2 regions of the Frateuria sp. sgz306004 genome follow, and region 2 is predicted to be linked to the other one. Evidence: riboswitches for the same ligand, from Rfam matches in the RefSeq annotation. Region 2 holds a riboswitch; the other holds the start of a gene.
What was found. Region 2 has a riboswitch for fluoride ahead of AC3G2C_RS10870 (voltage-gated chloride channel family protein). Riboswitches for the same ligand answer to the same signal wherever they lie in the genome.
Positions count from the first base shown of each region.

Region 1: it holds a riboswitch for fluoride, as region 2 does, so the genes downstream of both, crcB (fluoride efflux transporter CrcB) here and AC3G2C_RS10870 (voltage-gated chloride channel family protein) in region 2, are expected to answer to the same signal.

Region 1 is NZ_JBYLFE010000005.1:480,769-495,757, reverse strand. It holds gene AC3G2C_RS13695 (DegT/DnrJ/EryC1/StrS family aminotransferase) at 1-1,180, opposite strand, end outside; gene AC3G2C_RS13690 (DMT family transporter) at 1,182-1,619, opposite strand; gene AC3G2C_RS13685 (EamA family transporter) at 1,630-1,995, opposite strand; gene AC3G2C_RS13680 (alpha/beta hydrolase) at 2,005-2,844, opposite strand; gene AC3G2C_RS13675 (hypothetical protein) at 3,131-3,637, opposite strand; gene parC (DNA topoisomerase IV subunit A) at 3,734-5,971, opposite strand; gene AC3G2C_RS13665 (TraB/GumN family protein) at 6,077-6,952, opposite strand; gene cfa (cyclopropane fatty acyl phospholipid synthase) at 7,048-8,166, opposite strand; gene AC3G2C_RS13655 (DUF190 domain-containing protein) at 8,246-8,596, opposite strand; gene crcB (fluoride efflux transporter CrcB) at 8,605-8,991, opposite strand; fluoride riboswitch at 9,060-9,157, opposite strand; gene AC3G2C_RS13645 (multidrug effflux MFS transporter) at 9,333-10,601, shown strand; gene AC3G2C_RS13640 (hypothetical protein) at 10,645-11,160, opposite strand; gene minE (cell division topological specificity factor MinE) at 11,231-11,500, opposite strand; gene minD (septum site-determining protein MinD) at 11,506-12,321, opposite strand; gene minC (septum site-determining protein MinC) at 12,365-13,132, opposite strand; gene AC3G2C_RS13620 (GNAT family N-acetyltransferase) at 13,141-13,761, opposite strand; gene AC3G2C_RS13615 (sensor histidine kinase) at 13,972-14,989, shown strand, end outside.
Region 2 is NZ_JBYLFE010000004.1:395,401-410,389, reverse strand. It holds gene AC3G2C_RS10905 (chromosome partitioning protein ParB) at 1-44, shown strand, start outside; gene AC3G2C_RS10900 (DUF2840 domain-containing protein) at 41-574, shown strand; gene AC3G2C_RS10895 (S26 family signal peptidase) at 571-1,167, shown strand; gene AC3G2C_RS10890 (DUF3363 domain-containing protein) at 1,607-3,568, shown strand; gene AC3G2C_RS10885 (MFS transporter) at 3,627-4,967, opposite strand; gene AC3G2C_RS10880 (endonuclease/exonuclease/phosphatase family protein) at 4,983-5,792, opposite strand; gene AC3G2C_RS10875 (Chromate resistance protein ChrB) at 5,804-6,391, opposite strand; fluoride riboswitch at 6,467-6,538, shown strand; gene AC3G2C_RS10870 (voltage-gated chloride channel family protein) at 6,623-7,990, shown strand; gene AC3G2C_RS10865 (hypothetical protein) at 7,987-8,388, shown strand; gene crcB (fluoride efflux transporter CrcB) at 8,391-8,780, shown strand; gene AC3G2C_RS10855 (DUF190 domain-containing protein) at 8,795-9,118, shown strand; gene AC3G2C_RS10850 (hypothetical protein) at 9,167-9,451, shown strand; gene eno (phosphopyruvate hydratase) at 9,545-10,828, shown strand; gene AC3G2C_RS10840 (histidine phosphatase family protein) at 10,860-11,489, shown strand; gene AC3G2C_RS10835 (LysR family transcriptional regulator) at 11,514-12,458, shown strand; gene AC3G2C_RS10830 (EexN family lipoprotein) at 12,455-12,703, shown strand; gene AC3G2C_RS10825 (conjugal transfer protein TraG) at 12,924-14,927, shown strand; gene AC3G2C_RS10820 (CopG family transcriptional regulator) at 14,924-14,989, shown strand, end outside.

The sequences.
Region 1 (14,989 bases), on a different contig from region 2:
GTGCTTCGACGATGGAGTCGAAGCTCGCCTCGTCGAGCCACGGACTATTGGTGATGGTGAGCGAGCGCGCGGCGAAATCGCGGGCACGCGGCAGCGGCGTGTCGTTGACGATATCGCGCAAGTAGCCGTAGTCGGGCAGGGCGTGGATGAACAGGCGGCTGACGCCAAGGCCCGCTGTCCATAGCGACTTCAACGCGGCATCGCGCGCAGCCTCGTTCGGCAGGGTAAGCAGCAGGAAAGGCCACACGCCTTGCTGGCCGGGGGCGTCATCGAACACGGTTACGCCGGGCAGCTCGCGCAGTCGCGCCACATGCCGCAGCGCTTGCGCGCGGGTGACGTCGAGGAACGCGGGCAGGCGTTGCAGCGCGCGTGCGCCCACGGCTTGGCGCCAATCGCTCACGGTATGCAGCGGAATGTCGGGGCCGAAATCGTCGCCGACGGCGGCGACCGGGTCGTTCTCCGCCAGCGCTTTGCGCAGCGGGCGTCCGTAGGCCAACGTGAGCAGCGAAGGGCGATACACCAGCGCGTAGCCGATCAGCTCGAGTGCGCGTTGCCAGTCCATGCCGCGGTCACGATGGATGGTGTCGCGGTGGCTGGTGGCGAACGCGTCGCGCAGGGTGGCATCGCGCGTCAGCAGCAAGCCACCTTCGAACAGGGTGAGGCCCTTGCCCACGGCGAGGCTGAAAAAGCCCGCATCGCCCATCAGGCCCACGCTGCGGCCATCCTGCTGCGCGCCGAGCGCCTGGGCGGCATCTTCCAGCACGTAGGCACCCGCGCGGCGGGCGATATCGAGCGCCGTCGCCACATCGGCCACGCGGCCCGCCAAGTGCGTGGGCACGATGGCCAGGGTGCGTTCGCCAGCGAGCGCGGCAAGCTGTTGGTGATCGAGATCGAAATGATTGGGCGCCAGATCGCACAGGCGCAGCTTGAGCCCGGCGCGATGGATGGCGAGCGCGACCAGCGGGCAGGTCCACGCGGGCACGATCACTTCGTCGCGCTGCGGCCGCAGCGTGTGCATGGCACGCAGGGCCACCACCATCGCGGCGGTGCCGGAGCATTCCAGTTGCAGTTGCTCTACGCCAAGCCAGGCGGCTACCTGCGCCGCAAAGGGCGCACGGCCGGGCCGCAGGTCGGTGAGGCGAAGCGGCAGACCGGCAGTGGGCGGCAGCTCGCGAGCCATGTCAGTCGCCCGCAGTGACGCCCAGCGCACCCTTCGCTTCGGTGGGCGCGTCGTTCTCCGGATGCGCGCCGGTTTCGGCGAAGGCAAGGCAGATGATGCCGGCGACAATCACCAGCGCGCCGATCACGCGCGACCAGGTGAGCGGTTCGTTGAACAGCCACACGGAGAACAGCATCACGCTCACCACCTCAAGATGCGTCACCGCGAAGGCGGGGCCGATCGGTGCGTGCTTGAGCAAGGTCATCCAGGTGAAGAAATTGCCGACGTAACCAATGACCGCGATGTAGATCCATGGGTGGCCGAACACGCGCACGACCCAGGCCCAGTTGGCCTCGGGCGGAAAAGCGTGGTCGCCAGCGTATTTGAAGCTCAGCTGCACCAGGGTGTCGAACAGCACCAGGATGGTGAAGCCAATGGCGTAGAAACGAGCGTGCTTCATAGGTGTTCCTTCAGCCTGCGCCCGCCGCGCCGACGATGGCGACGCCCGCGGTAACCAGCAGCATGCCGGTGATACGCAAGGGCGTGAGCCGTTCGCGGAAAAGGATGCGGCCGGCGATCATCACCACCACGATATTGATCGAGCCCAGCAACACGCCTTCGGACAGGTCCACCAGCGAGAGGAAGGCGATCCACACCAGGAACTCGGCCACGTACGAAAGCACGCCTACCCAGATCCATGGGCGGGCGAACATGTACTTCCAGCGCGCCACGCCGTCGCCGGCTTCCGGGTCGCCGGCCGCCGCCTTGAAGGACAACTGGCCGACCGTATCGAGGGTGACGTTAAGCAGCCACAGCGCAACAACCAACGGAGTCACGCGGCGACCTCAGGCTGCGGCACGCGCGGCGGGTTCGTAGGTGGCGGCGATCTGCCGGAAAAACTCGGCCGAGCGATCGGTGAGCAAGCGGCGTTCACGATCCACCGTGATCATGTGGTAGCTGTCTTCCAGCCACAGCGTTTCCACCGGGCCGGATACACCGCGTTGCACCAGGTAAGCGTTCTCGATGCTGGCGATGTCGTCTTCGGTGGCGTGCGCGATCAGGCAGGGCGCGGTCACCTTGGGCAGGTCGCGCTTTACCACGGCGGCCATGTTGTACATCTCCGCCAGCGAGGGCCACGGGTTGCCGGGCAGGCCGGCCGCGGCGCTGTCGCCGCTCAGCATGGCGCCGCTGATCTGCGCGCGCAGACGCTCGTCGCGAATGCCGTATGGCTCGCCCTCGTGCACCATGCGGTGCTTGCCGATGCCCAGCTTGTGCAGCAGCGGCAGCAGGAAAGAGAACTTGCCGAACCACGGAATGGCCCAGCCGTCATAGCGGAAGGTGGCGCCGTAGACGCCCACGCCCTTGACCCACTCCGGTCGCTCGGCCGCCAGCTTGAGTGCCAGCACGGCGCCCATGGAGAGGCCCGCCACGAACAGGTGGTCCACTTCGTGGCGGAACTGCTCGGCGGCGCCTTCCACGCTGGCGTACCAATCGCGCCAACCGGTCTTGAGAAGATCATCCACGTCGCCGCAGTGACCGGCCAACTGCATGCCGTAGACGCTATAGCCGGCGCGGTTCAGGCCCTTGCCCAACAGGCGCATCTCGGTGGGCGTGCCGGTAAGGCCGTGAATAAGCAGCACACCGCTGCGACCGCCCTCGAGGCGAAACTCGACGTTCTGGATCACAGGGAGGCTCCGATGCAGCGGGGGGATACGGCGCAGCGCGGCTGGCGCAGGGAATGAGGACAGTTGACCATGCCGCCAGTCTGGCGGCTGAGCCTTTCCAAGAACTTTCGACCCTGCGCAAGGCAATCGGCGCGTTAGTCGCCTGTTCGAAGAAGTTCGCGCCGCCGAGGGCGCTTGAGGAGCTTGGCGGGCGCTAAGGCTTTCGCCCTCGTCTGCCCCGAGCGGCCACCGCATCAGCCGGCAGCGATGGCGATCCCTTGGGGCCGCCCCCATGAGCGATCTGGACTCAGTGGCCGAAATGACTCTGGGTGCCGCTGACCGAGATGCTCATGCCGCCGGTGGGATGCTCGCAGCTGCCGAAGGCCTGGCTCATGGTGACTGCACCGCCTGTGTAGCTGCCGCTGACGTGGTTGCCCGCCATCACGCCCATGCCCACGCTGCCATGCACTTGGGGCTGGTTATACGTGGCGTCATCGCACGCCACGGCTTGGCGACCGGCTAAGGCTTGGTCGTGCTCCGTCGATCCGGTGGTGTCGCCGTAATAGGTGCCCGGCGGGTCTTTGCTGTAGCTGGTGGTATTGCCGGTGGCGCTGGCCGTGGAAGGCGTGGCCTTGGAATCGGCGGGCTTGGTGGCGGTATCGGCGGTGTTCGCAGGTGCGGCAGCGGAGCTGCCAGGGGCCGGCGCGACGCCGGCAGGCAGCCTGAGATTCAACGGCTGCCCAGCGTTTTGCGCGATGGCGCCCGTCGCCACCAGGGCGAGGGCGAGAAAAACGGTGGGGCGGACGATCTTCATGAGAAAACTCCGGGGACGTGCTGCTGATAACGCATCACCGTCGCCGGTGTGCACACGTCCCCTTTGGAGGGCCCGCCGGGCGGCTTAGTTCCCGCCTCAGCCGGTGGTTTCGATACGCTCGACGCGACGCAGTCCCTGCGGCAGCAGACCGCCGCGGGTGGCGCGGTTGCCGCCGTACTCGACCAGGTTGGACCATTTCAGCGTGAGCTTGCGCTGGCCGGCGTAGAGCGTGACTTCGCCCTTGCCCTCGGCCACCACGGCAACACCGACCACCTTGATGCCTGCCGCCAGCTTGGCCTTGGGCACGTCGATGAGCTTGTTGCCCTTGCCCTTGTCCAGTTCGGGCAGCTCGGCCACCGAGAACATCAGCAGATGACCTTCGGAGGTGACCACCACGATGCGGTCGCGGGCCGGGTCGGCGCTTACCTGCGGGGCCAGCACCTTGGCGCCATCGCCGATGGTGAGGATCTGCTTGCCGGCCTTGTTACGCCCGGTGAGCGCCTCGAAGCGGGTCACGAAGCCGTAGCCGTGATCGGTCGCCAGGATGATGCGGGTGTCGTTGTCGCCAGCCACCAGCGCGTCGAAGCTGGCGCCCGACGGCGGGCTGAAGCGTCCGGTGAGCGGGTCGCCATTGCCGCGCGCGGAGGGCAGCGTGTGGGCCGGCGTGGAATAGCTGCGTCCGGTGGAGTCGATGATGGCGATCTGCTGGGTGCTGCGCGCCTTCACGGCCGCGAGCAGGCGATCGCCTTCGCGATAGTTGAGGCCTTCGGCGTCTACTTCGTGGCCCTTGGCCGCGCGAATCCAGCCCTTTTCGCTGAGCACCACGGTTACCGGTTCGCTGGCGACCAGGGCGCTTTCGTCCAGTGCCTGGGCGGCTTCGCGCTTTACCAGCGGCGAGCGGCGCTCGTCGCCGTACTTGGTGGCGTCGGCGCGAAGTTCGTCCTTGATCAGGCCCTTGAGCTTGGCCGGCGACTTGAGCAGCACGTTGATGCGCGCGCGCTCTTCTTCGAGCTGGTCGCGCTCGCCGTTGATCTTCATCTCTTCCAGGCGGGCCAACTGGCGCAGCCGGGTTTCGAGGATGTAGTCGGTCTGTTCCTCGCTGAGGCCAAAGCGCGCCATCAGCACCGACTTGGGTTCTTCCTCGGTGCGGATGATGTGGATCACTTCATCCAGGTTGAGGTAGGCGATGCGCAGGCCTTCCAACAGGTGCAGGCGGCGCTCGACCTTGGCCAGGCGATGGCTGAGGCGGCGCGTAACCGTATCGGTGCGGAACTGCAGCCACTCGGTGAGGATGCGCTTGAGATCCTTCACCTGCGGGCGGCCGTCCAGGCCGATCATGTTGAGGTTGATGCGGAAGCTCTTTTCCAGGTCCGTGGTGGCGAACAGGTGCTGCATCACCTCGGTGGCGTCCACGCGGTTGGAGCGCGGCACGACTACCAGGCGGATCGGGTTTTCGTGATCGGACTCGTCGCGCAGGTCTTCGACCATCGGCAGTTTCTTGGCGCGCATCTGCGCGGCGATCTGCTCGAGGATCTTGGACGGGCTCACCTGGTGCGGCAGCGCGGTGATCACGATGTTGCCTTCGTCCATGTGGTACACGGCGCGGGCTCGCACGGAGCCGGTGCCGTTCTGGTACATGGTCAGCAGTTCGCTGCGCGGCGTGATGATTTCCGCTTCGGTGGGGTAATCCGGGCCCTGGATGTGTTCGCACAGGTCGGCCACGGTGGCGTCCGGGTCATCCAGCAGGCGGATGCACGCGCTCACCACTTCGCGCAGGTTGTGCGGGGGAATGTCGGTGGCCATGCCCACCGCGATGCCCATGGAGCCGTTGAGCAGCACGTGAGGTACGCGCGCGGGCAGCCAGCTGGGTTCTTCCAGCGTGCCGTCGAAGTTGGGTACCCAGTCGACCGTGCCCTGGCCCAGCTCGCCCAGCAACGCCTCGGCGATGGGGCTCAGGCGCGACTCGGTGTAGCGCATCGCGGCGAAGCTCTTGGGGTCGTCGGGCGAGCCGAAGTTGCCCTGGCCATCCACCAGCGGGTAGCGGTACGAGAACGGCTGGGCCATCAGCACCATCGCCTCGTAGCACGAGGTATCGCCGTGCGGATGGAACTTGCCGATCACGTCGCCGATGGTGCGCGCGGATTTCTTGGGCTTGGACGATGCGGCCAGGCCCAGCTCGCTCATGGCGTACACGATGCGTCGCTGAACCGGCTTGAGGCCATCGCCCACAAAGGGCAGGGCGCGGTCGAGCACCACGTACATCGAATAATCGAGGTAGGCCCGCTCGGCATACTCCTTGAGCGGGATCTGTTCGAAATTAGCTTGCAGATTCATGGGGTTGCGTCGATGGACTGCGCGCAAGGGGCGCGCTTAACCGGGGGATGGTGCCAGAAACGGGGGAGTTGGGGCGAGGGGCAGCGCCGTGGGCGTGGTCGCGCGTCAGTGGTTCACGCGGGTGGTTTCGACGCCCAGCTTGCGCAGTTGCTCCTGCAGGCTATCCGGCCCGGCGAGGTGGCCGGCGCCCACGGCTACGAAGCTCACGCCCGGCTGCTGGAGCTGCTCGGCGATGACCTTGGCCCAGGCCTGGTTGCGTTTCACGATCAGGCGTTGATAAAGCAGCGGGCTCTCCTTGCGTAGTTCTTCGTCTTCCAGGTGAGAGATGGCGGCTACGTTGCCATCGCGCCAGGCGTCGACCAGCCCGCGCAACTTGGCGGGGCCATCGGCCACTTCCTTGAACGACTGGCGCAGGAAATCCAACTGCATGGCTTCGGGCAGGTCGGCCAGCATGCGGATCTGCTGCTCGGCGGTTTCCAGGCCTTCCACCGGCTTGCCGGCGCGCTGCATGCGGGCTTTGAGTTGCTTGTCCACGCCCAGATTCGGGTCCATGCCGGCTTGCACCAGCGGCGCCATGGTCAGGGTGAGCGCGGCCAGCCAGGGGCGCATCGGCTGCAAGGCATTGGCGCCGCCGGGGAGCTTGGCGGTGTCGGCGGCCTGTTGCAGGCGGTGCTGATCAGCGGCGTCCAGCTTGCTCGACAGCGGGTGGCCCAGGTCCAGCCCGAACTGCATCACCAGGCCCTGCATGGCGGCGCTGTCGTCATCGACGATCTCGATGCTGAGTCGGCTGCTTTCGTCCAGTGCCTTGTCCAGTTCGGGGGAGTTCCAGTTGGCGTCGGACGGTAGCAGGTGCACGGTGCCGAACAGGTACACAGTGGCATCCCCGTGGCGGGCGACCCACAGGGCGGGCTGCGCCAGCGCGGCCGTGACCAGCAGCAGGTTCAAGGCGAGGGCGGCGCCAAGGCGGGAAAACAGTTTCACTACGACTCCTGATGCGGGAGGGCTGGCGGCGGCGCGGGTGTCATTCACCCGTCATGATCGGCGCATCGTACATCGCTGCGCAGCCCGCATGGGTGTTAGCGCGCCACACGCAAGCCGCCGGGCACGCCCCGCGGGCTGAGCGTGAGTTGCCATAGCTGGTCGCGCCGACTGCGAAACACCGCGGCCGACACCCCCAGGTAGAAATGCCACATGCGGCGGAAGCGGTCGTCGTAGCGCTCGCGCAATTGGGGCCAGGCAGCATCGACATTGGCGCGCCAGGCGGTGAGGGTGCGGTCGTAGTCGGTGCCGAAGTTGTGCCAGTCCTCCACCACGAACAGGTCCTGCAGGGCGAGCGTGACCTGGGCGGCGGATGGAATCATGGAGTTGGGAAAGATGTACTTCTCGATCCATGGATCGGGCCGACTCGGGGCACCGTTGCTGCCGATGCTGTGCAGCAGGAACAGGCCGTCCTCGTGCAGGCAGCGACGCACCACCTCGAAGTACGTCCGGTAGTTGAGCGCGCCCACGTGCTCGAACATGCCGATGGAGAAAATCGCGTCGAACGGTTCATTGAGTTCGCGATAGTCCTGCAAGCGGATATCCACCGGAAGGCCATGGCACAGCGCGCGTGCAAACTCGGCCTGCTCTTGCGACACCGTCACGCCCACGCCTTCCACGCCGTAGGTTTCGGCGGCGTACTTGAGTGCCTCGCCCCAGCCGCAACCGATATCCAGCACGCGCTGGCCGGGTTTGAGTTGCAGCTTGCGGCAAATCAGATCGAGCTTGGCGACCTGCGCGTCGTCGAGGTTGTCGGCATGGGCCCAGTAACCGCACGAGTACACCAGCCGCTTGCCCAGCATGGCCTGGAACAAGTCGTTGCCCAGGTCGTAGTGGGCCTTGCCGATCTCGAAAGCGTTCTCGCCACGCTGCAGGTTGATGAAGCGTGCCTTGAGATGGGCGAGCAGGGTGTCGAGCGTCTTCAGCTCTTCATCCAGACGCGAGCGCAGCAGCAGGGTGAACATGCCGGCGAGGTCTTGGGTATCCCACCAGCCGTCCATGTAGCTTTCGCCCAGGCCCAGGGAGCCGTGGGCGAAGACCCGCGCATACAGGCGCTCGTCATGCACCTGCATGTCGGTAGGGGCGGGGCCGTCGAGCTGGATGCCGGCGTGTTCGAGCAGGGTGGTGGCGCGACCCTTGAGCGAATCCTGACTCATGCATTCCTCGTTTCATGTAGCCATAAAACGGGCGGCCCACACGGGTATCCGCGTGGGGCGCAAAGCCTCCCGCCGCATCCTAAGGCGCGGAGACGGGCTTGCCCAGAACGCCGAAGCTTGCGGGAGCGATTGCATACACCGCGTCGATGCCGCTGGCGCGCACGGCCTCCAGCAGCGTCTGCGCGTGTGCTTCGGATAGCAGAAACTCCACTTTCACAGCCAGGTCGTCCGCCAACTCGAAGAACTGTTCCTCGCGCAGCACACCGTGGCGACCATAGCCGCAGATGGCGCGAAACGCCGAGCCGCCGGCAATACCTTGCCGCTTGGCCAGCTCCAGCAGCCATTCGTAGGCCAGCATGCCGTCGTGACGGGCGCGGGTGTGGCAGTAGAAGGCCAAGTGCACACCCTGTTGAGCGTTGGGGATATTCATGGGCACTCCTAGCTGCGCAGTACGGCACGGGTGAGGGCAATGCCAGAAACGGTCATGGCGATCGAACCCACCAGATGCATGGCCAGGTGGCCGCCGAACCACAGGTATTGCTGGCGCAGCAGCAGGGTGGTCGATTCCGCGGAAAAGGTGGAAAAGGTGGTGAGGCCACCCAGGAAACCCGTGGCCGCGAACAGACGCAATTCGGGTGGCAATGTCTGGAAGTGGTCGAACACGCCCAGTACCACGCCCATCAGCAAGCCGCCGAGCAGGTTAGCGGCCAGCGTGCCCATGGGCACGGTGGGAAACAGCGGGTTGAACAGCACGCCAAGCGTCCAGCGAAGCCAGCAGCCCAGCGCGCCTCCTACGCCAACGGCAACAAATCCGGTAAAGCCCACGTTGTTGGTCTCCTCAAAAGTCGCTCGACTTCCTGGAAACAGGCACGCGCCTGCGCCCCGGAAGCTCCGGTGGTGCAGGCATCATCAACCCGAAGGTGGTTTGTCCAGCCGCCGCGTGCGTGCACGAGACGACGAGAACAGGAGGCATGCCATCTCCTGAATGCATGAATCAGGGAGCAGTGAAGTGGAAAGCGCTGCCGCGCCTGAGCGCCGAGCCTTTGCGACTCCCCATTCCCAAATCCCTACAAAAGCCATGCTAGCCGATGATTGGTCAATCGTCATGGCTCGGGTGGGCCGAGGGCGCCGCTATACTTGGCGTTCCTCGCCGCCGTGTTTTCGCCATGAGCCCATCCCCGCGCCCCGTCCGGCGCAGCCTGCCGTGGCTGCTCGCGGGCCTGTCCATGATCGGCCCGTTCTCCATTGATGCGGTGTTTCCGGCGTTTCCGTTGATCGGCGAGCGCTTTGGCGTGGACAGCACCCAGTTGCAGCAGATGATCAGCATGTACCTGATCACCTATGCGGCGATGAGCCTGTTCCATGGTGCCATTTCCGATGCCATCGGCCGCAAGCCGGTGATCGTGGCGGGCATCCTGGTGTATGCGCTGGCATCCGCTGGCGCGGCGCTATCCACGTCCTACCCCATGCTGCTGGCTTGCCGCGCGCTGCAAGGCGTGTGTGCTGGCGCCGGCCTGGTGGTGGGGCGTGCCATCGTGCGCGATAGCCTGGAGGGTGCAGCGGCCCAGCAGCTGATGTCACGCGTGATGATGATCTTCAGCGTGGCGCCGGTGATCGCGCCCATCGTCGGTGCGCAACTGCTGTTTCTCAACGGCTGGCATGGCATTTTCTGGGTGCTGATGGGCTTTACGCTGCTGCTGGCGCTGGCCTTGATGCTGTTTCTCGACGAAACCCATCCACCGGCGTCGCGAGTGCCGTTTCATCCCGGTAACCTGGTGCGCGGTTACGTGAGCTTTGGGCAGGATCGCCTGTTCTGGCCGCTGCTGATTTCCTGTTCGGTGAATTTCGCCGGCCTGTTCCTCTACATCTCGTCGGCGCCGCACATTGTTCGCGACCTGCTGCATTTGTCTGCGCAGGGCTTTCCCTGGTTGTTCTTGCCGGTGGTGCTCGGTCTCTTGGTGGGCGCGTGGTTCTCCGGCCGCATGGCGAACCGCCGCAGCGTGGCGTTCACCGTGAATGCTGGCTATGCCTCCATGTTGCTGGCCTGCGCACTGCACTTGTTGATGGCGTTGGTGACGCGCGAACCGGTGCTGCCGTGGTCGATGTTGCCGCTGGTGCTGCATGGCATTGGCGTGCAGTTGGCGTTCCCCACGTTGACGCTCTTGCTGCTCGATCGCTTTCCGCACCGTCGTGGCGGCGCCTCCTCGGTGCAGGCGTTCTCCAGCCTGTTGCTATGTGCGTTCGTGGCGGGCGTGATGTCGCCGTTGTTGTCGGGCCACATGCTCTACCTGGCGCTGGGCGCGACCGTGTTGACGGTGATCGGCTGCTTGTCCTGGCAGTGGTATCGACGCCTGCTGCGTCGACCGCCGGCGACGCTGCCGGGGGATGATGTGGCGGATACCGTGGTGCAGGAGGAGATCGCCGAGCGGCGCTGACGGTGTGGTTGGTCGGGGCGTCGACGCGATGCCTCGGGTGCCCTCAGTGAGGAAACCGCGGCAAGCCCTGTGCGTCCAGTAGTCCGTGCTGTTGCAGCCACTCACGCGCGTTCGCTGCATCTTGCTCGAACCACGCGCGGGCCGAGCCCAGTCGAAACGAATAGCCCCAGGCGTCCATATCCGATTGCAGGCGGGCACGCCCCACGCCAGGCAAAGCGTCCGCCAGCACGATCTGCAGGTAGCAGGTGGCGTCTTCTTCATCGATGGAATCGGTGGCGTCCGTGTGCACCTCGGCGCGCCGCTCGGGCGGCAGCACGATCAGGTGACCGGCCTCGTGCAGCAGGGAGTGCACCGGGGTGTCGTCGCGCGCATACACGGTGGTGCCGATAATGCCCGCCTCACTGTCGCCCCAGTAGCTGCCGGGGATGGCTTGCCCGGACTCCACGCGCTCCAGTTGCAGGCCGTAGCGGGCGAGCAGGGCGGCGGGGGCGTCAAAACCCAGTGCGGCCAAGCGCATGACGCTGGCTTCGTCGGGTGTGGGCGTGGTGTCGTACGGCATAGGCAAGAATGGTCGCCGCCGCGTGGCGGCGACCGGATGGTGGGTGGCACGGGCGAGCCGTGCCACCACGTCAGCCGGGCTTGGCCTCGGCGTGGTCGGGCAGCGCTACCGAAAGCTCGAGGATTTCGTGTCCGCTGTCGCGCTCGACGTTGATGTTGATGGCTTCGAGGTCGACGTGGACGTATTTCTTGATCACTTCGAGCAGCTCGTTGCGCAGCAACGGCAGGTAGTCGGGGGCGCCGCGGGTGGAGCGCTCCTGGGCCACAATGATGCGAAGACGCTCCTTGGCGACGGACGCGGTCGGTTCCGGCTTGCGCTTCAGGAAATCAAGAATACCCATCGCGATCAGCCTCCGAACACGCGCTGGAAGAAGCCCTTCTTGGGCGCGTCGAGGAAGCGCAGGGCGCGCTCCTCGCCGAGAATGCGGGCCACGGTATCGCTGTACGCCTGGCCGGCAAAGGAGTTCTCGTCCAGGATCACCGGTACGCCGGCGTTGGACGCCGCCAGCACGTTTTCCGATTCCGGGATGACGCCCACGACGTTGATGCCGAGGATTTCTTCGACGTCCTTGACGCTGAGCATTTCGCCCACGGCCACGCGCGCCGGGTTGTAGCGAGTGAGCAGCAGATGCTGCTTGATGGCGCCGTTGCCGAGTTCGGCGCGGCGCGTTTTGCTGGCGAGCAGGCCGAGGATGCGGTCGGAGTCACGCACCGAGGACACCTCGGGGTTCACCACCACGACGGCGTGATCGGCAAAGTACATGGCCAGGTGCGCGCCCTTTTCGATGCCAGCCGGGGAGTCGCAAATGACGAAGTCGAAACCCTCCTTGCCCAGTTCGTCGAGCACTTTCTCCACGCCTTCCTGGTTCAGCGCGTCTTTGTCGCGCGTCTGGCTGGCGGCGAGCACGTAGAGGTTCTCGTAGCGCTTGTCTTTGATCAGCGCCTGCTTGAGCGTGGCTTCGCCGTGCACGACATTGACGAAGTCGTACACCACGCGTCGCTCGCAGCCCATGATCAGATCGAGGTTGCGCAGGCCGACGTCGAAGTCGATCACTGCGACTTTCTTGCCGGCGATTGCCAGTCCGGTGGCCAGCGATGCGCTGGTAGTGGTCTTGCCGACGCCGCCCTTGCCCGAAGTGACAACGATAATCTCAGCAGTCAAGGCTCATCTCCGCATGATTCTTTGTTGTAGTAATGGTTGATCGTCAAAGCTTGGCGATCAGCAGTTTTTCACCGTCGAGCCAGCATTGCACAGACTGGCCCTCCAGGTCTTTTGGAATTTGTTCAAACACGCGGTAGTGACCAGCGATGGCCACCAGCTCCGCGCGAAAGTCGTGAATATAGATGCGCGCGTTCTCATTGCCCTGTGCGCCAGCCATCGCGCGACCGCGCAGGCTGCCATAGACATGGATGCTGCCGTCGGCGATGACCTCGGCGCCGTTCGCGATGGCGCCGGTGACGACCAGGTCGCGGTCGCGCGCATAAATCTGCTGGCCGGAGCGCACGGTACCGTCGAGGTGTTGCGCGCCCAGCCCGGCGGGAGGCGCGGGTTCGGCAGCGCGCGGCTCCGCACGACGCACGGGCTCGGCCGTTGCCGCGGGTGCAGGCGCCGATGCGGGCGGTGCGATGCTGCCTCCGTCGGCCGGCTCGTAAGCGGCACGAAACTTGGCGATCAGCGGCAGGCCCATGCGGCGAGACAGTGCTTCCACCTCGCTAGTGCCATAGGCCAGGCCCACCGGCAGCATGCCGGCGCTGCGGATGGCTTCCAGCAGGGCGTCCACGGTGCCGTCGTCGGGCAGCGTGAGTAGATGGCTCAGGTCCAGCACCACGGCGGCGCGGGAGAACAATTGCGGGGCGGCGCGCACGCGGCGCTCCAGCTCCTCGCAAAGGGCGGCCGCGTCGACGCGGCGTATGCGTACGTTGGCAATGCCGACCTGGCCGAAGCGCAGGTCGCAAGCGTCTTGAGTATCCATTCGGGCATTCACGGGCGCCGTTCTCCAGCGAGTCGGCGCGGGGTGGCATCGGTATGAAGGGGGCGCGGGCGCTCGGCCAGCCAGGGCTGGTCAGGCAGGCCGCCATGATCGAGATAGGTATCGCGTACATACGCGAAGCTGGGCAGGTCCTTGGCGAGCAGGCTCACCTGCGGGCCTTCATCGCCCATGCGCTGCTGCCCCACCTCTTGGAAACCATAAGTGCCGTGAAACAGCACCACCACGTCGTCGCGCGGCTCCAGGAACACCTCGCAGGTGAGCAGGGGTACGCGAACTTCGGCATAGCTGGTCACATCGCAATAAAAGATGCGGCCAAGACCGTGACGGCGGTAGGCGTTGGCGATAACGATGCGATCGATATAGGCGAACTCGGGATAGTGTTCGCCAAACCATTGGTAATTAGGGCTTTCGTAGCTGCCGCCGTGGCGCAGGGCGATCAGGAACCCCGCAAGGTGTCCGTCGATCTCGGCCACCCGGAAATAGTCCGCGTGGTCATAGAAGTAACGCAGTTGCACGGCGTCGAGGGCGAGGATGGTGCGGCCGGCGGCATTGTTGAGCGCCAGCACGGCATCCAGGTCGTGCTCTCGCACGTCGCGGATGGCAAGGGCCATTCGTTGCTCCGCAGTGTGTGGTTCGAGGACAAGACCGGTCATTCGGCCCCGCGTGACAGGCGGCATTATGACATGCGACCGGCGGCCGCACATATCACGGCGCACCATGTAAAACCTTTGTAAAGCGCCCACTGCCATGGCTTTTGGCATGGGAGGGGGAGTGACTTCTCACGCATTGCACCACGCTGGGGAGTAGCTAATGATGCGCGTATGGCCTGGTCCAACATCAATCACATCCGGCTCATTCGATACGCCGGTCTGTTCACCTACCTGTGCGTCGCGCTGCCGCTGCTGTCCGGTCCTGGCGGGCTGGCGCAGGTCAATGCGTGGTGGAGCAACCCCAATATCTCGGGGTGGATCCTTTCGTACCTGATCTTTGGCGTGACCTACCTGCTGCTGACACGCCGCTCAGGCATGACGCGACAGACCGGGTTCCCGTCCATCGCCCAATTGCTCGGCCTGGTGGTGCTTACCGGGTCGGCGGTGGCGATGGGCTGGTTCAGCCAGAGCGGCCTGTCGGCCATGCTGATGCTGGTGATCGCGGTGGTGCTGCCCTGGCAGTTGCCGGTGGGGGCGGGCCTGCTGTGGATGCTGCTGCAGAACCTGATGCTCATCCCGATCATCGCCAGCTACATGGGCTGGACCATCGTTACGGCCTTCCTCCAGGTATGTATGTACCTGGGCATTTCGGCGCTGGTGTTCTTCACCTCGATGATCGCCAGCCTGCAGGCCGAGGAACGCGAGGTGCAGCGCCGGCTCAACTCCGAGCTGCGCGCCACCCGGGCGCTGTTGGCCGAATCCACGCGTATTGCCGAGCGCATGCGCATCGCCCGCGACCTGCACGACCTGGTGGGGCATCACCTCACCGCGCTCAGCCTGAACCTGGAAGTGGCCAGCCACCTGGTGAATACGCAGGCAGCCGAGCATGTGCAGAAGGCCCAGGTGACCGCCAAGCACCTGTTATCGGATGTGCGCGAGGTGGTGAGTGAGCTGCGCCAGGACGATGCGATCGACCTGACGCAGGCGCTGCGTAGCCTCATCGAGGGTGTGCCAGGGCTGCGCGTGCATGTGGAGACGCCGCCGCGCTTTAGCGTGGAGGACCCGCGCCGGGCCCAGGTGTTGCTGCGTTGCGCGCAGGAGATCATCACCAATACCGCCCGCCATGCCGGCGCGCGCAACCTGTGGCTGCGTTTCGATTACATCAATGCCAATCTGTTGGAATTGTCCG
Region 2 (14,989 bases):
TGCGCGCGCTGCTCGAACGCGAGTTCCCGGAGAGGACCTCATGAACGCATCCGCTCTGGCGGCCACGGCTGCCCCGCCGCCATCGCCCGCAGTGCTCGCCGGCCAGGCCGGCGCCGCGCCGCTGACCCGCGTTTCGCTCGCCTACGTCGAGCAACGCATCGACTTGTATCTGCGCTTCGGCGAGCCCGCGCGCATCGTCCGGCTGGACCGCTGGCGTCGCGTCGCGGTGTTCCTGCCTGGCGCGATGTTCTGCCGCATCCGCTGGCACGCCAACGACTACGGAACCGTGCGCTGGCAGCTCATGGTGATGCAGGCTTGCACACCACTGGACGCGGCACAGCGCATTCCCGGCGTGCTGCCCGGCGCGCGCCTGCTGCTGCACGCCGAAGGTGAACCCGCCGTGCGCGCCGTGTTGGCACAGCTCGACGCCATCGAGGCGCTGGGCATTGCGCCGAACGCCGCTTCGCCGGCGTATTGGCGCACGCTCGGCAACCGGCTCGCGGCACGCTTGCCGCTGCCAGAGTACACCGCCGAGCGACACGCCGCCTGGCTCGCCGGGAGGGCGCTGCCATGACGACGCTTCCCACGTCCGCAAACACCACTGGAACAGCGCCGCGTCCTCGCTCGCGTCTGCGCGCTCGCCTCGTGCTGGCGAGCCTGTCCATCGGCGGCTTCGCTGCGCTGGCATGGGCATCCTTCGTGTCGCCGCTGCCGCGCCTGACCTACAACCCGTCCGACAGCGTGGCGATCGGCTGGTATCGCATCGAACCGTTCGACCCGCATACCGCCTTGCTGTCACGTCCGTTGTCCGTGGACAGCATCGTGCTGGTGCCCTTGCCGGCCGAAGCCGCTGCGCTGGCTGCGCGGCGCGGCTACCTGCCGACGCGCATTCCGTTGCTCAAGCGCGTTGGTGCCGTCGCGCCGCAGGAGGTGTGTATTGTCGGTCGCAGCGTGCGCATCGACGGCGTGCCAGTGGCCGCCGCATTGCCTGCCGACCGCATGGGCCGGCCGCTGCCATCCTGGCAGCAGTGCCGCCGCCTCGAACCGGGCGAGCTGTTCCTGCTGAGCGTGACCAATCCCGCGTCGTTCGACAGCCGTTACTTCGGGCCGGTGCGCGCATCGGCCGTGCTCGGCCTCGCGCATCCGGTCTGGTTGGAGACACGCTGATGATGGCCGCCGATTCGCTGCGCTTCATCGTGCCATCCGGCGTGTCGTCCTGCCGCCCTTTGCCGTGTCGTCGCGCATGTCGTGCGAGCGCATCCGCGTCGCACGTTGCGCAGCATCCGGCATTGCTTTCACACGTGCAGGCGTCTTGCCTCGAACGCGCCCGGCCGGTGGCCGTGGGCGCGTTCGCCGGCGCGCTGGCTGCAAGCAGCGCAGCGCCGCCGGGCCGCCGACGCCCGGAGCGACAGCGCAGGGCAAAGGCGGAAGGCAAGATAAAAGGTCGCGGCACGTGGCCGCTTGGAAACCTTGTCTGCACATGGGGGTGGCGCGGCACGCGCCAGGGGGCGGCAGCGTGCCGCGAAGGTGCGCAACGCCGCATCGCCGTTGGCGAAACCGCGTGCTTCGTCCGCTGGACTGCGACGGCCTTGGATGTAACCGCACCATGAGCAGCCGGGACGACGACCGATTCCGCGTTCGACTTGGTGCGCCGAAGCAGCGTGGCGACGCCTTCATCAACAAGGTACTGCGCCAGACCAACAAGGCCGGCGCCAAGCTCGGCAAGGCGGCTGGCAAGGTCGGCCAGCGACCCGGTTCCCGGTTAGGGCGCGGCCACGTCGCCGCTCGCTTTGCTGGTCGTGGACTTGGGGCAAACGCCCGGCGCGTGACGATCAAGGCGAGGCTGGTCAATCTGGCACAGGCGGGGCCGCGCTCCACTGCTGCGCACCTGCGCTACATCGAGCGCGAAGGCGTCGATCGCCAAGGCGGCCCAGGCCATGCCTACGGGCCGACGACCGATGCCGCCGACCTCGAAGTGTTCAAGGAACGTGGTGCCGACGACCGCCACCAGTTCCGGTTCATCGTTTCGCCGGAGGACGCCGAACAGCTCGACGACCTGCGAACCTACACGCGGCACCTGATGGCGCGCATGGAGGCCGACCTGGGCACGCGGCTGGAATGGGTGGCCGTCGATCACTGGAACACCGACAACCCACACACGCACGTCGTTCTGCGCGGCAAGGACGACACCGGCAAAGACCTCATCATTTCGCATGACTACATCGCCGAAGGGATGCGTCGGCGTGCGTCGGAGCTGGCGACCGAATGGCTGGGGCCGCGCACCGAGCTGGAGATGCAGCAGGCAATGCTGCGCGAAGTCGAACAGGAGCGATGGACAGGTCTGGATCGCACCTTGCAGCGCGAGGCCGGCGACGACGGCTTGGTGCATATCGAACGCTTCGCAGAACCCCGGCTGCAACGCCAGCGACAAATGCTGATCGGCCGTTTGCAACGCTTGCAACGCATGGGCCTGTCGAGCGAGCAACAGCCCGGCGTGTGGGCCGTCCACGCCGAGGCCGAGCCGGCCTTGCGGGCAATGGGCGAGCGCGGCGACATCATCCGCACGATGCAGCGGGCTATGAGTGGCAAGCAGCGCGAGCTGGTCGTGTTCCAACCCGGCGAGGCTGGCCGCGCCATCGTCGGTCGCGTCGCTGGCAAGGGGCTGGCGGACGAGTTGTACGACAAGGGCTATCTGATCGTCGATGGCACGGACGGCAAGGCGCATTACGTCGCTTTGCCGCCGCGCTCGGAGTTGGAGCAGTACCCGACCGGGGCCGTGATAGAGGTGAAAAGGGCGGCCAACGTGCGCGTTGCCGACCGCAACATCGCCGCACTGTCCGTTGGTGGCGTGTACCGAACCGACCACCATCTTGCGCTTGCCCAAGGACAGGCTACGCCCGACCGCGATCCGCGTGAGGTGGTGGCCGCGCACGTGCGCCGGCTCGAAGCCCTGCGCCGCGCCGGCATCGTGGAGCGCGAGGCCGAAGGCGTCTGGCGAGTGCCCGACGACCTCACCGAGCAGGGCCGCCAGTACGACGCGCAGCGCCTTGGCGGCGGCGTGGCGGTGGAACTGAAATCGCACCTACCCATCGAGCGCCAAGCGCGCGTCGTCGGCGCCACCTGGCTCGATCAGCAGTTGATCGGAGGCGGCAAGGGCTTGGGCGACCTGGGCTTTGGGGCCGAGGTGAAGGACGCGCTACGCCAGCGCGCCGACTTTCTGACTGAACAGGGCTTGGCCGAGCAGCGCGGGCAGCGCGTCGTCCTCGCGCGCAACCTGCTGGCGACGCTGCGCGGGCGCGAGCTGGTGCAGGCCGCGAAGGACATTGCCGCCGAAAGCGGCCTGGCGCATCGCCCCCTCACGGACGGGCAGCGCGTGGTTGGCATCTACCGGCGTTCGGTTGTGCTCGCCAGTGGGCGCTACGCGATGCTCGATGACGGCATGGGCTTCTCACTGGTGCCGTGGAAGCCGGTGATCGAACATCGCCTGGGCCAGCAGCTTGCCGCGAACGTGCGCGGCGGCGCCGTGTCTTGGGAGCTGGGGAGGCAACGAGGCCCCGCCGTGGGCTAATCCCGTGTCCCGGCGACCATCGCCTTGACTCCACGAAAGTCGGAGAGCCAGCGATCCGTCAGGAGGCTGCGCCGCCTCGCTGGATGCGCCACAAGGCCAACGTGCCGGCGCCCATCAAGGCAGCAGCGAGACCGAACCCGAACACTGGCGAAACAGCCGTCCAGAGCAAACCGACCGTCGCGCTGGAAAGGAATTTCACACCGCCATTGACCGTGCCCAGCGCGCCGTAGCTGGTCGCCAGCGTTTCGGGACCCACCATGTCGGCCGTCACGGTGGATTCCAGGGCCTCTTGCACCGCGACATACAGCCCGGCGGCAACGAAGACCCCGGCGAGCAGCGGCACGCTGGCGGTATGGAACCAGAAGGCCAGGACCATCAACACGGCCGTCAGTGCGCCGAGCGCGTATCCCACCACAAGCAGCGGCAGCGAGCCGATACGGTCGGCCCATGCGCCGATGGGATAGGAGGCCAGCACCTGAACCACGTTGCGGCCAACGTACAGCAGCCCGGCAACCTGCGCGGCCTGTACGACGCCGAGCGACGACGTGAGCAATTGCGTCGCCCCGAGAATCAGCAGGCTGTGCGAGAAGTCGCCCAGGCCGAATATTCCCACCGCGCCTAGGTAGCGCTTGAAGCGTCCCGGCAGGCCGCGCAGCGTGCTCCACAGCCGCAGGCCCGGATTGGGCGAATGCTCTGGGTCTTTGACCAGGGCCAGGAATGCCAGCACGGCCAGCACGCCCGGAATCACCGACAGCCAGAGGACGAAGCGGAACGGCCCGGCCGCATCGTCCCAATGCAGGGACTGCGCCCAGCCCAGCACGGCCACGCCCAGCAAGGGGCCGATGACCGCGCCGATGGTGTCCACCGCGCGGTGGAAGCCGAAGGCACGGCCTCGCGTCTGCGGGCTGACGGCTTGGATCACGATGGCGTCGCGCAAGGGGCCGCGCAGTCCCTTGCCGAACCACGACACCAGCCGTCCAAGCAGCAGCAGCGGCCAGCCCGCCGCCAGCGCGATGAAGATCTGCCCCACCGGCGTCAGCGTATAGCCGACCAGCACGAGGCTCTTGCGGTGGCCGAGCTTGTCCGCGATATAGCCGGAGACCATCTTGGTGAAGCTGGCGACGGCATCGGCAATGCCTTCGATGATGCCCAGCGCCGCCGCCGGGATGCCCAGCACGGCCAGGAAGCCCGGCAGGATGACCGTTGTTGTTTCGTAGCAGAAGTCGCCCAGGGCGCTGGTCAGTCCCGCGCCAGCGACGGTGCGATTGAACCAGCCCTTCGTCGTGGCGGGGGCTTCGGGAGCCGCTTCTTGTAGTTCATTCTGCATGGAGGGCAATTCGTGATGTTGGTCGTTAAGCGGCCGCAGGCGCAGGCGCGCGGCCAGTGTCGGAGGCAGCATGGGCGGGCTCCGAGGTCATTGCTGTAACTCGAAGCGTGCGAGGACGGGGTAGTGGTCCGAGGCGCCATCCGTGGCCGGCGTGCGGATCACCTCGTAATGCCGCGCCGCCTGGGCGAGCGAAGCGGAGGCCAACAGGTAGTCGCAGCGCATCGTCGCAAACTCGGTGCCCGTGAAGCCGGCCGTGGGCACGGTTGCCACCTTGGCCGGGTCCAGCCGGTAGCCTAGATCGACCCACCCAGCCGCCTCCAGATGCGCCAGCACGCTACGGTCGGCGCTTTGCAGATCGTCGGCCAGGTAGCGGGCGCGATGCTGCGCCGGCAGCGCGTCGAAACCTTCCGGCTCGGGATCGTGCGGCGAGGCCGAATTGAAGTCACCAGTGACCAGCGTGAGCCGGTCCGGGGCGGCCTGCACCGCCAGGTAAGCCGCTTCGCGGCGTCGTACCTCGGGGCCGTTGGGGCACAGGTGCGCGCTGATGAAGGTGATCGGTTCGCTGCTGCCCGGCACGGCCACCTTGAGCGTTGCCAGCGCGTGGTGGAAGTGCGCGCCATCGGCGTCGAAGGCGAGCGGGCGCAGCGGCTCGCGGATGAAGATGGCGACGTTCTGGCCGGTACGCGGCGCGATGGCGAGAAAGCCGCGCATGCCGATGCGATCTTCCGTGGCATACAGCCACGCGCCGCCATTGGCATCGAAGCCCTTGGCTTCCTGCATCAGAAACACATCGGGCCGCACCTGGTTGATAAGGTCGATTTGCGCCTGGGCACGTGCGTCGTTGGCGCCATCGCGGCCGGCGAACAGGGTGTTGTAGGTCAGGACGGTCAGTTTCATTGCGGCTCCTTTCAGCGGTTTTCGTCGTGTGACTCGAAGACCCGCTGGGCATAGGCGTCGAGCAGCGCCTCGCAGCGCTGCAGGCGCTGCTGCGCCTCGACGGCCCGCGTAGCGCCGTAGAAGTCGAGCTTGCGAATCTTCTCTAACCACGTCTGAAGCTTCTTGAGGTCGGCGTCGTTTTCTTCGAGTTCTGCGTAGGTGAAGTGGCTGGCCGCCGTCTCCTTGGCAATCTCCGCGTCGAAGTCGTCGCATTTGGCGATGAATTCGGTGTATTGCTCATCGCGATCGGCCTTGAAGCGCGCCACGACTTTTTCCTCCTGGGACTTGTCCAGCGCGACGGTCTCCAGCAGCACCGACTCCCCGGCAATTTCGTCGATTTCGTTCTCGATGATCTTGAGGCGGCGAGTGTGGTCGTCGGTCTTGGGCAGCAGGCAGACGCCGTTCTGCAAATAGATGGCTCCCATGCCCTTGAGCCTTCGCCAGATAGCGATGCGCTTCTTGGCGGGTTCGGCGGGCACCTTGTACGTGAGCAACAGCCAGTTCTGAATTTTCATGCGAACAATGATAGTGAAACCGCCGTAACAAATCAACTGTTTCAATAAGGCATACCTGTTGTTCTGGATACACACGTCGGATGAAATCAATGTGGACGCGCCAACGGGGATGCGGTAAATTACGTGGTAGGAGATGGCGTTCCTCCTTTTAACCGCAGCGATTTCTTAGCTGCTGATGACGCCTACAGACACCTGACCACGGTCGGGGGCTGTAGGCGCTCGCGTTCACATCCCTTGCCGTTGGTCAGCCCGATTCATTTCGAGCAGACATGACCAATGCGCCGATTCCGTCCCGAACAACTTGAGCTGCTGCCCTACATCGGCAAGTGGCTTGTCATCGCCAGCCTGGTTGCCTTCCTGGCAGGCACCGCTTCCGCCTTCTTTCTCGTGTCCCTGGATCGCGCCACCGCGTGGCGCGAGGCGCACCGCTGGGTCATCTGGCTGCTGCCGGTAGCCGGCTTCGCTGTCGGGTGGATCTACCACCTGATGGGCAAGACCGTCGATGGCGGCAACAACCTCATCATTGACGAGATCCACGACCCCAAGAAGGTCGTGCCGCTGCGCATGGTTCCGCTGGTGCTGGGCGGCACCGTCGTTTCCCATCTGTTCGGTGCCTCGGTAGGCCGCGAGGGAACCGCCGTGCAGATGGGCGGCGCGCTGGCCGACCAGCTCACCCACCTGTTTCGCATGAAGCACGAGGACCGGCGCATCCTGTTGATGGCCGGCATCAGCGCCGGCTTCGCGTCCGTGTTCGGCACGCCGCTGGCCGGCGCCGTGTTCGGTCTTGAAATCCTCGCCATTGGGCGCATGCGCTACGACGCGCTGTTCCCGTGCGTCGTGGCCGGCATCGTCGCCGATCAGGTCTGCTTGGCCTGGGGCGTCCACCACACGCACTACGTGATGGGCGAAATCTTGCCCATCAGTTTCTGGAGCGTGATGGCGGTGGTCGCGGCCGGGATCGTGTTCGGCCTCGTGGGCATGTTGTTCGCCACGGCCGCCCACAAATTGAGCGCGTGGGTCAAACGCCTGATTCACTACGCGCCGCTTCGGCCCGCTGCTGGCGGCATCGTCATCGCCACGGCGGTGTGGGCGCTCGATGCCTACAGCTACATAGGCCTGGGCATCCCTGACATCGTGCGCTCCTTCCAGGAGCCGATGGCGCCCTGGGACTTCCTCGGCAAGATGGCGTTCACGGTCGTCTCGCTGGGCACGGGATTCAAGGGTGGCGAAGTCACGCCGCTGTTCTACATCGGCGCGACGCTGGGCAACGCCCTGGCCCCGCTGCTGCAATTGCCGTTTCCCATGCTGGCCGGCATCGGCTTCGTCGCCGTGTTCGCGGGCGCTGCCAATACGCCCATTGCCACCACGCTCATGGCGATGGAACTGTTCGGCGCGGAAATCGGCCCGCTGGCCGCCGTCGGCTGCATCACGGCCTATCTGTTCTCCGGCCACACGGGCATCTACCACGCGCAGCGCGTGGGCCACAGCAAGCACAGCAAGCACCGCAACGCCGTTCCCGAAGAACTGCGCATTGCCGACCTCGCGCATTTCCGCAAACAGAAGGACGAGTCGGCGAAAGAAGACCCGCCGCCGCCGGAGAACAAGGCCGAAACATCCGTCACGACCAAGGAAAACGCCCAATGACCTCAAAAGCCAGTCAGCAGCATATCGCCGCCTTGCGGCTGTATTTCCCGATCGCCACCAAAGCCAAGGTCACGCGCTTCTGGCATCACTTGAGCGCGCCGGCGCTGGCGCATCATCTGCTGACGGTCGCCAAGCAGGCCAACATCGTGCAGGCCATGCTGCATCAGGTCAGCTCCGGCTACCTGCCGGGCGAACGCATGTCGCACCACCATCCCGAATTGACCGGCATGCGGCATCCGCAATGCCTGGAGCTGCTGGATACCGAGGAGCGCCTGCGCGAGTTCATGCACGAGCACGCCGAGGAACTGCGCAAGGTGCATGCCGTGCTGTTCCTGTGCGAATTGCCGCTGGGTCGCCACCGCGCCGCGCATGCGACACATGCCAGCAAGGCCAGCTAACGATGGCCGGCGCATACGCAATCCTCGCGGTGAGCATCGGGTCGGTGATCGGTGCGCTGATGCGCTACGGCCTGAGCTTGAGCATGAACGCGCTTGCGCCGCACATCCCAATGGGCACCCTGGCGTCCAACCTGATCGCGGCCTACATCGTGGGTGCCGCCATCGCCTATTTCGGCTCGGCGCCGAACCTGTCGCCGGCCTGGCGGCTGTTCGTTATCACCGGCCTGGCCGGCGGCTTATCCACCTTCTCGACGTTCTCGGCCGAACTGCTGACGCTGCTGCGCGACGGCCGCCTGGGGTGGTCGGCCGGCATTCTGGCACTGCACGTGGGCGGCTCGCTCGCGATGACGGTGCTTGGCATGGCCACGGTTTCCGTCATTCGCCAACCATGACCCAAGGAGCTGCTATGAAAGGCTATCAACTCACGTTCTTCACGGGACAAGACCGCAGGCACCGGCACACGCCCATTGGCGAGTGGCTGCTGAAATTCGCTAAGGAACAGGGCGCCGCCGGCGGCACGTTGGTCGGCGCCGCGGAAGGCTTCGACCACGCCGGGCGCTTCCATTCCGCGCATTTCTTCGAGCTGGCGGACCAGCCGCTCGCCATCACCGTCTCGGTGGACGAGGCGGCATGCCAGCGCCTGATGGACGCGCTCGCCCAGGAAGACATCAACCTGACCTACGTAAAAGTGCCTGTCGAGTACGGGCGCGTGGGCAAGGCCGTGACGTAAACGTATATCAGCCGAAAGTTTTTTGCCCCAACCATAAGGAGACTCACCATGTTGACCGTTCGCAATCTTCCACCGGAACCCACGTTGTCCGACTGGTTCAGGGACAACAACAACCTGCTGGCCGGCCTGATCCTGTGGGCGGCTGCTCTGCTGTGGCTTGCCGGTATTCAGCCGCGCTTGAAAGAGTCAGCTTGGTACCACGTCAGCTTCGTCGAAGGCGGTTTGATGTACGACCGCATGCCGGATGAGGCGGCGTGCCGTGCCAGCGTGGCGGACAACACCACCGCCTGCCTCTCGGGTGCGGAACTGGACGGGAACGGTTCCGGCCATTGAGAACACCTCATGTTGAGCAGGGGCTGCGGCATTGCTCCCGATGCCCCGGCACCCTGCGTAATGTCCTTCCGCCTTCTTGCATCGGAGTCAGCTATGGAGTCTGCGATCCAGACGATACACGCCCGCGAAATTCTGGATTCACGTGGCAATCCCACCATCGAGGTGGATGTGCGGCTTGCTGGCGGCGCGACCGGCCGGGCAGCCGTGCCTTCGGGTGCATCGACTGGCATCCATGAGGCGGTCGAGTTGCGCGACGACGACCCGTACCGCTATGCAGGCAAAGGCGTGTGCAGGGCCGTCGCCCACGTCAACAAGGCGATTGGAGCCGTCTTGCATGGCCTGGACGCAAAGGATCAAGCCGCCATCGACCACGCCCTGATCGCGTTCGACGGCACTCCGAATAAGGCCCGGCTCGGGGCCAACGCCATCCTGGGCGTCAGCCTGGCCGTCGCGCGGGCTGCAGCACAGACGGCCGGGCTGCCGCTGTTCCAGTACCTGGGCGGCGCGCAAGCCTGCCGTATGCCGGTGCCGATGTTCAACGTCCTCAACGGCGGCGTGCATGCCAACTGGCAGGGTACGGACTTCCAAGAATTCATGATCGCTCCGGTTGGCGCGGCAACCTTCGCCGAAGGCGTGCGCTGGGGTGCAGAGATTTACCATCGCCTACACGCCACGTTGAAAGAGCGTGGCTACTCCACGGCAGTCGGCGATGAAGGCGGCTTTGCTCCCGCCTTGAAGCACAACAGCGACGCGGTAGAGCTGATCCTGGCGGCCATCGAGAGTGCCGGATACACGCCCGGCGAGGATGTGGTGATTGCGCTCGATCCTGCATCCAGCGGCTTCTACGAGAACGGTCTGTACCACCTGCGCAGCGAAGACCACCATGTCACAGCGGAGCAGATGGTGGAGCTGTATGCCGACTGGATCGCCAGGTATCCCATCGCCGTGCTGGAAGACGGACTGGCGGAAGACGACTGGACTGGCTGGAAGCTGCTGAATCAGGCGCTGGGAAGCAGGATTGAACTGGTTGGTGATGATCTGTTCGTCACCAACGTAGAACGCATCGAGCGCGGCATCCGGGAGGACGTAGCCAATGCGGTGCTCATCAAGCCCAACCAGATCGGCACGCTCACCGAAACCCGTGCCGCAGTGGATACGGCCTATCTGGCTGGCTGGGGTGCAATGGTGTCGCACCGCAGCGGCGAGACCGTGGACAGCTTCATTGCCGACCTCACCGTGGCGCTGGGCACAGGCCATCTCAAAACGGGCGCGCCATGTCGCGGCGAGCGCGTCGAAAAGTACAACCAGCTCATGCGCATCGAAGAAGTGCTGGGCAAGGCCGCCGTCTATGCCGGACATGCCGCGTTCGTGCGGTGACTGATCTTTTTAGCTACATGGAGAAGACCTTATGACGACCATCATCCTGACACGCCACGGCCACGTGGATTGGATAGCCCCCGAACGTTTCCGTGGACGGGCCGAAATTCCATTGTCCGAGCTGGGGGAGCGACAGGCCAAGGCTCTCGGCCGGCGCGTAGCCCAAACATGGAAGCCTGATGCGATCTACACCAGTCCGCTGGGCCGTTGCGTGCGCACTGGTGCGGAGATAGGCGAGGCAACAGGCGCCAAGCCTGAAATTCTCGATGACCTGGCCGACACGCACTATGGCGAATGGCAGGGTCTCACGCATGACGAAGTGCGCGCCCGCTGGCCGGAGGAACATCGGATATGGTTCGAGGCACCGGACCTCGCCGCCATCCCCGGCGGCGAAACGCTCGCTCAGGTCCTGGCGCGCGGCATCAGCGTGCTGCAACGGGTGTTGAAGAAGCACAAGGGCCAGACTGTGGTTCTGGTCGGTCACGACAGCATCAACCGGGTGATCCTGACGCACACCCTCGGCTTGTCCTTGTCCCGCTATTGGCGGATCAAGCAGGAGCCGTGCTGCATCAATGAAATTTCCATTGATGGAGAGACTTTCACCATCCAACGCATCAACGAAAGCCACCACTTGATCGATGTAGCCGATGAAGTGATCTAGGCGCCAATGACAGGGAGGCGATAGATGGAGATTCGACACCTACGTTGCTTCCTCGCGGTAGCCGAAGAACTCCATTTCGCTCGCGCCGCCGAACGACTGCATATCGAACAGTCGCCTCTTTCGAGGGCGATCAAAGAGCTGGAAGAAGACCTGGGCGTCAAGTTGTTTGTTCGCACGACGCGCAGCACACGGCTGACTCGCGCAGGAAAGCTGTTTCAAGAACATGTGCCGCGAGTGTTCACCGCTTTACAGCAGGCCCGCGACAGTGTGAAAGCCGCCGCCAACGGCTTTCATGGCCAGTTGCGGGTCGCGCTGTCGGACGGCATCACGCCGTCGCGGTTTTCTACATTCCTGGCGTTGTGCAGGCAGGAAGAGCCCGAAATCGAGATTCGCTTGTCCGAGGTTCCGCTTACGCAGCAAATCAAGGGCCTTCACGACGATCTGTACGACGTAGGGTTCGCGCAATCGTACGAGGTTGGCGATGGAGTCATCGCGGAACCCGTTTGGGACGATCCTCTGATGGTGGCGGTGCCTGCTCGACATCCACTCTTGAAGTACAAACGTATTCCGTTGGAAGAGGTGCTGCACTATCCGCTGGTACTCGGCGATCCTCTGGCCTGCGAGGGTCATGCACGCCAGGTAGATCGCGCGCTGCGCCGAGTGGAGCAGGAGCCACTGATTGCCGAGCGAGTCACAACTATCGACCTAATGATGGCGTTGGTATCGGCGGGCTTTGCCTTGGGATTGGCTGGCGCCTCGCAGATCGCGGCCAGCCGCGAGCCGGGCGTAGTGGCACGTCCGCTGGCCGGCCGCACACCCATGCTCACCACCTATCTGCTGCGTCTGGACGGCGAGCCTTCGCAGCCGCTGGCTCGTTTCATCGAGAGAGTCAGCACTGTCGAATCGTCCGGTGGACAGAAGCCTTCCACACCACCCCAATCTGATCCTTCGGAGGAACCAGAGACATGAACAAGAGCATGCTGTTGATACTCGCCGTCGTGCTGGCCTCCTGCGGCAAGCCCGAGCCAACCGAAACAGTGGAGTCGCTGGTAGCCAATCCCGAAAGACTCAAGGAGCTGCGCGCGCAGTGCAAAACGGATCGTGCCAAGCTAGGCGACGAACTATGCAATCGCGTGGCTGAAGCGACGAACCGCCGCTTCCTGGGGGATGGCAAGACGCCCTACAACCCGCCGAAGGAAGCCCCCAAGTTCTGATTGCCACGGACTCGCACGAAATTTCGCCTTCCTAACGAGATACGTTGCAACACGCCGTTGCTCGCGGAATTTTTCCTCGATTCGCCGCGACGCGAAATCTTGCTTTTTTCTCGACATTTCTTCCGATAACGGTCTTTGACCGCCCCTGACATGACTCCGATCCTCACGTGTGCGGCACGCCTTTGTGCTGCGTGTCAACGAGGAGAAAGCGGAGGCCAGGATGCAAGGTCAAGGCGTGCTGTTCGGGCAAGTCGGCGTCGTGTTCGGCATCGTGATTGCCGGCGTGTGGACCGCCACGCAGTGGACAGCCGCCGCCCTGGGCTATCAGCTACGCCTTGGCTCGCCCTGGTTCGATTTCTTCGGCACGCCGGTCTATCACCCTTGGCGGTTGTTCGAGTGGTGGTTCTCCTACGATGCCTATGCGCCGCGCATTTTCGACACTGGTGGCGCGATCGCGGGCGGCAGCGGCCTGGTCGCCGTCGTGGTCGCCATCGCTATGTCGGTGTGGCGCTCGCGACAGTCGAAGCTGGTCACGACTTACGGCTCTGCACGTTGGGCCGAAGTTGCCGACATTCGCAAAGCCGGCCTCGACAAGCCGGCCGGTGTCTTCCTCGGCCTGCATCGCGGCCAATACCTACGACATGAAGGCCCGGAACACGTCCTGACTTTCGCGCCGACACGCTCCGGCAAGGGTGTCGGCCTGGTGGTGCCGACGCTGTTGAGCTGGCCGGCGTCAGCCGTCATTCACGACATCAAGGGCGAGAACTGGCACATCACGGCCGGCTGGCGCTCGCGCTTCTCGCACTGCCTGTTGTTCAACCCGACCGATCCGAAATCGGCCGCGTACAACCCGCTGCTGGAAGTCCGGCGCGGCGCGCATGAGGTGCGCGATGTGCAGAACATCGCGGACATCCTCGTCGATCCCGAAGGCGCACTCGAACGCCGCAACCATTGGGAGAAGACTTCGCACGCGCTGCTGGTCGGCGCCATCCTGCATGTGCTCTACGCCGGCGAGGACAAGACGCTGCGCGGCGTCGCCAACTTCCTCTCCGACCCGGCTTGCCCGTTCGAGCTGACGCTGCATCGAATGATGACGACGCGCCACCTGGGCGACGTGCCGCATCCCGTTGTCGCATCCGCCGCGCGCGAGGTATTGAACAAGTCGGACAATGAGCGGTCGGGCGTGCTGTCCACCGCCATGTCGTTCCTGGGCCTGTACCGCGATCCCACGGTAGCCGAAGTCACCTCTCGCTGCGACTGGCGTATCGCCGATCTGATCGCCGCCGACCATCCCGTTTCGCTGTACCTGGTCGTGCCGCCTTCGGACATCAGCCGCACCAAGCCGCTGGTGCGCCTGATCCTCAACCAGATCGGCCGACGCCTGACCGAATCGCTCGACGGCAGCGACGGCATCGCACGTCGCCACAAGTTGCTGCTGATGCTCGACGAGTTCCCGGCGCTGGGTCGGCTCGACTTTTTCGAGACGGCGCTGGCGTTCATGGCCGGCTACGGCATCCGCAGCTTCCTCATCGCGCAGTCGCTCAACCAGATCGACAAAGCCTACGGCCAGAACCATTCGATCCTCGACAACTGCCATGTGCGCGTGACGTTCGCCACCAACGACGAACGCACCGCCAAGCGCATCTCCGAAACGCTCGGCACGGCGACCGAGCTGCGCGCACAGCGCAACTATGCCGGCCATCGGCTCGCGCCGTGGTTGGGGCACCTGATGGTGTCGCGCCAAGAGACGGCGCGCCCGCTGCTGACGCCCGGCGAAGTGATGCAGCTTCCACCGGACGATGCCGTGGTGATGGTGTCCAGCGTCGCGCCGATCAGGGCCAAGAAGCTCCGCTACTACGCCGACGCCAACTTCAAGCGCCGCGTGCTGCCGCCGCCCGCGCTCGCGGTCGGGCGCTACGTCGATGCGCCGCCGGTTCGTCCTGACGACTGGAGCGGGCTGGCTATCCCTGTTGTTCCGGTTGCTCCCTCAGCCGTCGGCCTGGCCGGCGGCGACGCCGGCACCACGGACGACGGCGGCCCGCGCCGTCAGCCGGAGCTGTCCGAGGTCGCCGAATACCGCCCCGAACAGGAACTGGTGGCCAACGACTTGGCGCTGCTCGATGACGACGACGCGCCGTTGCCGCTTCCTCGCCAGCTCGACCCGGCCATGCAGCGCACGGCCCGGCTGGCTTCCCTCGACCAACACGACGGGATCGAGCTATGAGCCAGTACCGCCTCAACCTGTTCATTCCGCACGAGCACGCAAAGCGCCTCGACGAGCTGGCC